Regions from separate parts of the Acidovorax sp. ST3 genome, predicted to be linked through region 2. Evidence: riboswitches for the same ligand, from Rfam matches in the RefSeq annotation. Region 2 holds a riboswitch; the other holds the start of a gene.
The links. Region 2 has a riboswitch for S-adenosylhomocysteine ahead of ahcY (adenosylhomocysteinase). Riboswitches for the same ligand answer to the same signal wherever they lie in the genome.

Region 1 (4,495 bases), on a different contig from region 2:
TCATGGCCACTTCGGTGCGGGTGTCGTCGGTATAGAACTCGATGTCGTCATCGTTCACGCTGTTGGCGGGCAGCAGGGCCATCACGCCGCTGGCCGTGAGCCACCGGCCTTCGATGATCTTCTTGAGCATGGCCTGCCCATCGGCAAACACACGCGTGGCTTCCACGCCCACGATCTCGTCGGTGAGGATGGCGGGGTACGGGCCGGCCAGGTCCCAGGTCTGGAAGAACGGGCCCCAGTCGATGTACTTGGCCAGCTCGGCCAGGTCAAAGTTCTTAAACACGCGGCGGCCCAGCGCACGGGGCACGGCGGGCTGGTAGGCCGACCAGTCCACGGGTGTCTTGTTGGCGCGGATCTTGGCCAGGGGCCACAGGGGTGTGGCCTTTTTGTTGGCGTGCTGGGTGCGCACCTTGTCGTAGTCGGCGTTCAGCTCATCCACGTAGCTCTGCACGCCGTCGCCCAGCAGGCTTTGCGCCACGCTCACGCTGCGCGAGGCGTCGGGCACGTAGACCACGGGGCCTTCGTAATGCGGCGCGATCTTGACGGCGGTGTGCACGCGGCTGGTGGTGGCGCCACCAATCAGCAGCGGGATCTTCTTGACGCGGAAGTGCTCGTCTTTCTGCATCTCGCCGGCCACGTATTGCATCTCTTCGAGGCTGGGGGTGATGAGGCCCGACAGGCCCACGATGTCCGCCCCCTCGACTTTGGCCTTGGCCAGGATCTCGTGGCAGGGCACCATCACGCCCATGTTCACCACCTCGAAGTTGTTGCACTGGAGCACGACGGTGACGATGTTCTTGCCGATGTCGTGCACGTCGCCCTTGACGGTGGCAATGACGATCTTGCCCTTGCTGCGCACGTCGCGGCCGGCCAGCTCGTCCTGGCGCTTTTCTTCCTCGATGTAGGGAATCAGGTGGGCCACGGCCTGCTTCATCACGCGCGCGCTTTTCACCACCTGCGGCAGGAACATCTTGCCCGCGCCGAACAGGTCGCCCACCACGTTCATGCCGTCCATGAGCGGGCCTTCGATGACATGCAGCGGGCGGCCGCCCTTGGCCAGGATCTCGCGGTAAGCCTCTTCGGTGTCTTCGGTGATGAAGTCGGTGATGCCATGCACCAACGCGTGCGACAGGCGCTCGCCCACCGTCTTGGGGTGTTCGGGCGTGCCGCGCCATTCGAGCTTCTTGCTCTCGTCCTTGGCGCCGCTCTTGGCGGTTTCGGCAATCTCGACCAGGCGCTCGCCAGCGTCGGGGCGGCGGTTGAGCACCACGTCTTCCACGCGCTCGCGCAGCACGGGCTCCAGGTCGTCGTACACGCCCACCATGCCGGCGTTGACGATGCCCATGTCCATGCCGGCCTTGATGGCGTGGTACAGGAACACGGTATGGATGGCCTCGCGCACCGGGTCGTTGCCACGGAAGCTGAACGACACGTTGGACACACCACCCGAGACCTTGGCGCCCGGCAGGTTCTGCTTGATCCAGCGCGTGGCCTCGATGAAATCGACCGCGTAGTTGTTGTGCTCTTCAATGCCGGTGGCCACTGCAAAGATGTTGGGGTCGAAGATGATGTCCTCGGGCGGGAAGCCCACCTCATCCACCAGCACGCGGTAGGCGCGTTCGCAGATCTCGATCTTGCGGGCGTAGGTGTCGGCCTGGCCCACTTCGTCAAACGCCATCACCACGGCGGCAGCGCCGTAGCGCTTCACGAGGCGCGCCTCGTGCTTGAACTTCTCCACGCCCTCTTTCATGCTGATGGAGTTGACGATGCCCTTGCCCTGGATGCAGCGCAGGCCCGCTTCGATCACGTCCCACTTGGAGCTATCGACCATGATGGGCACGCGGGCGATGTCGGGCTCGGACGCGATGAGCTGCAGAAACCGCACCATGGCGGCCTTGCTGTCGAGCATGGCCTCGTCCATGTTGATATCGATGACCTGCGCGCCGTTTTCCACCTGCTGGCGCGCCACGGCCAGGGCTTCTTCGTACTGGCCGTTCAAAATCATGCGCGCAAACGCCTTGGAGCCGGTGACGTTGGTGCGCTCGCCGATGTTGACGAACAGCGTGCCCTCGCCAATGGAGACGGGCTCCAGGCCGGACAGCTTCATGGGGGGCAGGGACGGGGCAGACGCAGACATAGGACTCACCTGTGCAAAAAGGCAGATAACAGGTGAGCGTCGTTGCACAAAGAGAACATCCCAAGCCTGGCGCGCCGGTGAACGGCCCGTTGCAACGCTCCTTGGGATGGACTGCATTTTACCGGCTTGGCAGCGCAGGCTTGCGCGGACAGCCGCGAGGGCTGGTCGCCTGGAATCGGGCGGTCCGCCAAACCCAACGGGGTTATTCGACCTGTGCTGGCTACACTGTCCCCTTCAAGAAACTATGCAGGGGATAGTTATGAATCGCGCAACCGCATGCTCAGTATTGGCGAGCGCCATGCTTTTGGCCGCTTGCGGCGGAGGCAGCGACCGTGCACCGCCACAGCCCACGCACACCACGGCGGAAGGCATATGGACGGGCACTTCGCCCGTAGGTAGCTTGGCCGGCCCCGCCGCGAGCGTGTTGGTGCTGGAGAACGGCGATACCTGGGGCCTCGTTGGCTTGGGATCGCCGCTCTCCGCGCTGCGAGGCACGATGTCTTCTGTGGACGGCAAAATCAGCGGTTCCGATGTGCCCGCAGCACCCGGTACCAGCTACAGCGGCACCTATACGCCACGCGACAGCATCGATGCGCGTCTGGGGTTTTCCAACTTTGTGGGCCACTACGTAAGCAGCTATGACCAGCGCGCATCACTACCCGCGTTCGCTGGCGGTCGCTGGGCCTCCGGCAAAGGGGGACTTGCGTCCCCATGGTTCGTCACCCTCTCTGATTCCGGCACTCTGCGCGTCATCCCTGCGCTGAAGTGCGTGGGCAACGGTAGCCTCAAGCCGCGCACGAGCGGGAAAAACGTGTTTGACCTGCAAGTGAGTTTTTCAGGCGAGGGCTGCTCCGACGCCACCCTGTTCCGGAGCGAGTCGCCCCGCATGTCGGGGGCGGCTTGGCATGACGGCACCCACCTGATTTTGATGGGGTTGACGCCCGAGCCGGACCCCGTATCCCAGCGCCATGGCGAGCTGGCCGTCGCGGTCGACACATCGGAAATCACACCGGGGCCCACGCCCACACCACCGCCTCCAGCCCAACCGTTGGCGAATCCCACAGGACTGTGGACCGGTACGTTGCCGACGGGACGCACGCTGACCCTGTTGGTGTTGGAAGATGGGGATACCTGGGGCCACTACCGCCGCCCCGACGGCTCGCTGGCGGGGGGCTTCGTGCTGCACGGAGCCACATCGTGGGCTGATGGCAAACTCAGCGGAACGGGCATCGAGGCCGACATCCTGGAAGGCAGCTACAGCGGCACCTACACCCCGAACGGCCGCATGCAAATGCAACTCCAAGAAGGCGCGTTCGTAGGCGCGTACTCCAGCGCGTTGAACCAGGCCCCGTCGCTCGCGGCCATCGCGGGCAGGTACCAGGGGCGGCTGTCCCTCCACGTATCCGACTCGGGGGACATGACCCTGGCCACCATCGGTTGTACTGGCACGGGCAAGGCCACCCCACGCGCGGGTAGCAAGAACGTCTTTGACTTCACCACCAACATCGGCCTGTGCTATGGGAACACGGATTTGATGGGCGCAAGGACGGGCGTGATGTACTACGACAACGGGACGTTGACGCTCATGGCGCGGGGTTCCGGTCCCCAACCTAAGGGCATGGTGCTGGTGGTTACACGAGCGCCTTGAGCGAAGCCGGCGCCCGGTGCGCCAGGCGGCTTCGCATCAAGCCTTCGCAGACGCTGGCAGGCCGAACAGGCGGTCAAAACCCCAGTTGAAGACAAACGTGTAGATCAGGAAGAACACGATCAGCCCGAGGTCCATCACAAACGCGTGCCACAGGCTCACGCCAAACCACCAGGCAAACAGCGGCACCAGCGTGAAGACCAGGCCGCCCTCGAACCCGATGGCGTGTGCCACGCGCCGCGCCACGCTGCGCCCGCGCACGGGCTGGCGCGCCTCCCAGCGCTCGAACGCCCAGTTGAAGACGATGTTCCAGACGATGGCGATCGCCGAGGCCGCCACCGCCACCACGCTCGAATGCCCAGCGCCCTGGCCCGTGAGCAGCGCCAGGCCCAACGTGGCGGCGCCAATGGCGATCAGCTCGTACAGGGTCACATAGATCAGGCGGCGCTTGACGCCTTGCAGGCCAAAAAGGGTCGGTGTCTTGTCCATGGCCTGTACTTTATATTCGCCAAACTGACACATAAAGTCAGCTTGTTTCAGTTTTATTGATAGATCAAACCACCATGGCCTTCAACTCCGACAGCGTGCAGGTGTTTCTGACCGTGCTCGACCACGGCTCGTTCTCGGCCGCCGCGCGGGCGTTGTCGCGTGTGCCGTCGGCCGTGAGCATGACCATTGCCCACCTGGAGGCCGAACTGGATGTGCAGCTGTTT
Region 2 (4,495 bases):
CAATTCAAACTGGGGCTTGACCAGCATGACCAGGTCGCCCTGCGGCGCGAGCAACGGCACCAGTGCAGGCAGCACCAGAGTGAGCGAGATGAACGACAGGTCGCCCGTCACCAGGTCAAACACGGGCGTGACCTGCACATCCTCTCGCCCCTCTCGGCGCTGGCGCACCACCGGTAAAGTGCCCTCGGCCCGCGCGCGGGCCTTGGCGGCGCGCTCGGCTTTGAAGGCTTCCACGTCTTGCTCTTTGGCATCGTCGCTGTCGTCGTATTCTTCATCGACCAGACCGCCATTGCGCATCCAGCTGTAAGGAGCGACCGGCTGGGTGTCGTTGTCTTCATGGTCTTGCACCAGCTCTTCGGACAAGGCCGCTTCACAGCCTTCGAGCAGCGACTCGGCTGTCATGGCGCGGGCATTGATCCCTTCCACGCCCACCACGCGCACATCGTCACGCAGGCGCTCATGCAACTGGCCATGCCCCACATCCACACCCACCACCTGGGCCGCGCCATGTTGCAACAGGCAGTCCGTGAAGCCACCGGTGCTCTGCCCCACATCCAGGCAGCGCAGGCCCGTCACGTCCAGGCCCGTGGCCTGCAAGGCGCCTTCGAGCTTGAGCCCGCCACGGGAGATGTATTTGGCCTCGGCATCGTCCAGCAGCCTTACCTCGGCCACGGACGGGACGTCATCCCCGTTCTTGGCCACCTTGTTCCAGGGCGACAAGGGCGTCAAGCGCCACTCCACCCCCGAAGCGATCAGGCGCTGCGCCTGCGAGCGCGTGGCGGCATGGCCACGCTCCACCAAAAACACATCTGCGCGCATCGCGCCCATCCTTTTTGAGTCAAATCGGCTGGTAGCGCTAGTGAATCATGCGCCAGCAGCTATCAATTTATGAGCAATCAAGCATTGCTCAGCATCACGGCGCCACACCACCGTGCGCGCGCCCTGTCGCCAGGGCGCGCGCACCGGGATCAGTAGCGGTAGGTGTCAGGCTTGTAGGGGCCTTGCTTGGGCACGCCGATGTAGGCGGCCTGTTCGTCGGTCAGCTCGGTCAGCATGGCGCCCACCTTCTTGAGGTGCAGGCGCGCCACCTTTTCGTCCAGGTGCTTGGGCAGCACGTAGACCTTGCCGTTTTCGTAGTAGTCGCTGTGAGTGAACAGCTCGATCTGGGCAATGGTCTGGTTGGCAAAGCTCGACGACATCACGAAGCTGGGGTGGCCCGTGCCGCAGCCCAGGTTCACCAGACGGCCCTTGGCCAGCAGGATGATGCGCTTGCCGTCCGGGAAGATCACATGGTCCACCTGGGGCTTGATCTCTTCCCACTGGTACTGCTCGAGCGTGGCGACCTGGATTTCGTTGTCAAAGTGGCCGATGTTGCAGACGATGGCCTGGTCTTTCATGGCCAGCATGTGCTCGTGGCGGATCACGTCCTTGTTGCCGGTGGTGGTCACAAAGATGTCGGCCTTGTCGGCCGCGTATTCCATGGTCACGACCTTGTAGCCTTCCATTGCGGCCTGCAGGGCATTGATGGGGTCGATCTCGGTCACCCACACCTGGGCGCTCAGGGCGCGCAGGGCCTGGGCGCTGCCCTTGCCCACGTCGCCGTAGCCCGCGACCACAGCCACCTTGCCGGCGATCATCACGTCCGTGGCGCGCTTGATGCCGTCCACCAGCGACTCTCGGCAACCGTACAGATTGTCGAACTTGGACTTGGTCACCGAGTCGTTCACGTTGATCGCGCGGAACATCAGCGAGCCCTTGGCCGACATTTCCTTCAGGCGGTGCACGCCAGTGGTGGTTTCTTCGGTCACGCCGATGATCTGGGCGCTCTTGCGGCTGTACCAGGTCGGGTCTTGCGCCAGCTTGGCCTTGATGGAAGCGAACAGGCAGGTTTCTTCCTCGCTGGTGGGGTTGGCGATGAGGGACGCGTCCTTTTCGGCGCGCTTGCCCAGGTGCATCAGCAGCGTGGCATCGCCACCGTCGTCCAGGATCAGGTTGGGGCCTTCGCCGTCGGTGCCGGCCGCGCCGAAGTCAAAGATGCGGTGGGTGTAGTCCCAGTATTCGGCCAGGGTTTCGCCCTTGATGGCGAACACAGGCGTGCCAGCGGCAGCAATCGCGGCGGCGGCGTGGTCTTGCGTGGAGAAGATGTTGCACGAGGCCCAGCGCACTTGGGCTCCCAGCGCCTGCAGGGTCTCGATCAGCACCGCCGTCTGGATGGTCATGTGCAGCGAGCCGGTAATGCGTGCGCCCTTGAGCGGCTGCTTGGCCGCGAATTCTTCGCGGATGGCCATCAGGCCGGGCATTTCGGTTTCGGCGATGCGGATCTCTTTGCGGCCCCATTCGGCCAGGCCGATGTCGGCAATGATGCAGTCGGTGTTGACCGGGGCGTTGACGCGTGCGTTCATGATGGTGTGCTCCAAAGCATGTTTGAAAAGCCACTGCGCGAAGGGGATGGTCGATACGCCTCACCGCACGCGAAGTGGATGAGCGTCGTTGCTAGATGACTCCGAGCCTCACGCCCCGCCTGTGCTGGGGACGCTGCAACGCTCCTCGGATCGGCGGATTATAAAAGCAAGTGCATTCCCGGCGCCATGCCCGAGGGGGTGAATTCATCCCGGACCTTGCACGGAACAGTAAAATCCCGCGACTGCCGCCCCTGCGACCCATGCAGGTCCCGGCCCGAAGATTTCTTGCGCAGGGCGCTCTGCCCCGCACCCATCCCATTCAGGAACCCCTGTGTCCTACGCCCCAGAAACCCGGCGCCGCCGCACCTTTGCCATCATTTCCCACCCCGACGCCGGTAAAACGACGCTGACGGAAAAGCTGCTGCTGTTCTCGGGCGCGATCCAGATCGCGGGTGCCGTCAAGGGCCGAAAGGCCAGCCGCCATGCCACCTCCGACTGGATGGAAATCGAAAAGCAGCGCGGCATCTCGGTAGCCAGCTCGGTCATGCAGATGCTGTACCGCGAGCATGTGATCAACCTGCTCGACACGCCCGGCCACAAGGACTTCTCGGAAGACACCTACCGCGTGCTCACCGCCGTGGACTCGGCGCTGATGGTGATCGACGCCGCCAACGGTGTGGAAGCACAAACCCGCCGCCTGATCGAGGTCTGCCGCCAGCGCGACACGCCCATCATCACCTTCGTCAACAAGATGGACCGCGAGGTGCGCGACCCGCTGGACATCATGGACGAGGTCGAGCGCGAACTGGGCATGCCCTGCTGCCCCATGACCTGGCCCGTGGGCCAGGGCAAGAGCTTTGGCGGCATCATCAACTTGCGCACCAAGACGATGACGGTGTTCGAATCCGGCAGCGAACGTCGCCCGCAGGACTTCGAATCCATCCCGCTCACCGATGTGGACACCCTGCGCGCCCGCTTCGGCGCAGAGTTCGACGCCGCCATGGACAGCATGGAGCTGGCTACCGGTGCATCGCCCGCCTGGGACCATGAAGCCTTCCTGGCCGGCAAACTGACCCCCGTGTTCTTCGGCTCCGGCGTGAACAACTTCGGGGTGATGGAAGTGCTGGACGCCCTGGTGGACATGGCCCCGCCGCCCGGCCCGCGCGTGAGCACGCTGGAGGTGAACAAACAGCCCGTCGTCAAGACCATCCAGCCCGAGGACGAAGGTTTCTCCGGCGTGGTGTTCAAGGTGCAGGCCAACATGGACGCCAACCACCGCGACCGCATCGCCTTCGTACGCGTGGCCAGCGGCAAGTACACGCCGGGCATGAAGCTCAAGGTACAGCGCACCGGCAAGGAGCTGCGCCCCACATCGGTGGTGACCTTCATGTCCCAGCGCCGCGAGGCCGTCGAAGAAGCCTACGCGGGCGACATCATTGGCTTCACCACCCACGGCGGCGTGCAGCTGGGCGACACCATCACCGACGGCGCCAACCTGCAGTTCACCGGCCTGCCCTTCTTCGCGCCCGAAATGTTCATGACCGTGGTCCTCAAGAACCCGCTGCGCACCAAGCAGCTCCAGCAAGGCCTGGCCCAGCTGGGCGAAGAAGGCGCGATCCAGGTCTTCAAGCCCGACGCCGGCGGCAACATGCTGCTGGGCGCCGTGGGCCAGCTTCAGTTTGAAGTGGTGCAGCACCGCCTGAAGGCTGAGTACGACGCCGACGTGCGCCTGGAAGGCTGTCAGTACACGGGCGCCCGCTGGATCACCGCCGACAACGCGGCCGACCTGCGCGCCTTTACCGATGCCTACCCGCTGCGCCTGGCGCACGACGCGGCGGACACGCTGGCGTACCTGTGCACCTCGCCGTACGACGTGCGGTTGGCGCAGGAGCGGTTTCCCAAGATCCACTTCCATCCGCTGCGTGAGCATGCGGGGTTGGCACTGCAGAAGGCCGGTTGAGCCCGCATGCAACCTCTGGATCTCTGGCCAACAGTGGCCCGCCGCGACCTGGTGGGCGTGTTCACCGACATCGACGACACCCTGACCACCGAAGGCGCCATCACGCCCGACGCGCTGCAGGCGCTGGCTGACC

Region 1: another riboswitch for S-adenosylhomocysteine. It lies ahead of metH (methionine synthase); the one in region 2 lies ahead of ahcY (adenosylhomocysteinase).

The regions. Positions count from the first base shown of each region.
Region 1 is NZ_QKVP01000004.1:171,468-175,962, forward strand. Features, by position in the region: gene metH (methionine synthase) at 1-2,107, opposite strand, end outside; S-adenosyl-L-homocysteine riboswitch at 2,165-2,246, opposite strand; gene DNK89_RS13490 (hypothetical protein) at 2,436-3,785, shown strand; gene DNK89_RS13495 (PACE efflux transporter) at 3,822-4,271, opposite strand; gene DNK89_RS13500 (LysR family transcriptional regulator) at 4,346-4,495, shown strand, end outside.
Region 2 is NZ_QKVP01000003.1:687,095-691,589, forward strand. Features, by position in the region: gene DNK89_RS12375 (TlyA family RNA methyltransferase) at 1-819, opposite strand, end outside; gene ahcY (adenosylhomocysteinase) at 969-2,402, opposite strand; S-adenosyl-L-homocysteine riboswitch at 2,476-2,555, opposite strand; gene DNK89_RS12385 (peptide chain release factor 3) at 2,734-4,362, shown strand; gene DNK89_RS12390 (HAD-IIB family hydrolase) at 4,369-4,495, shown strand, end outside.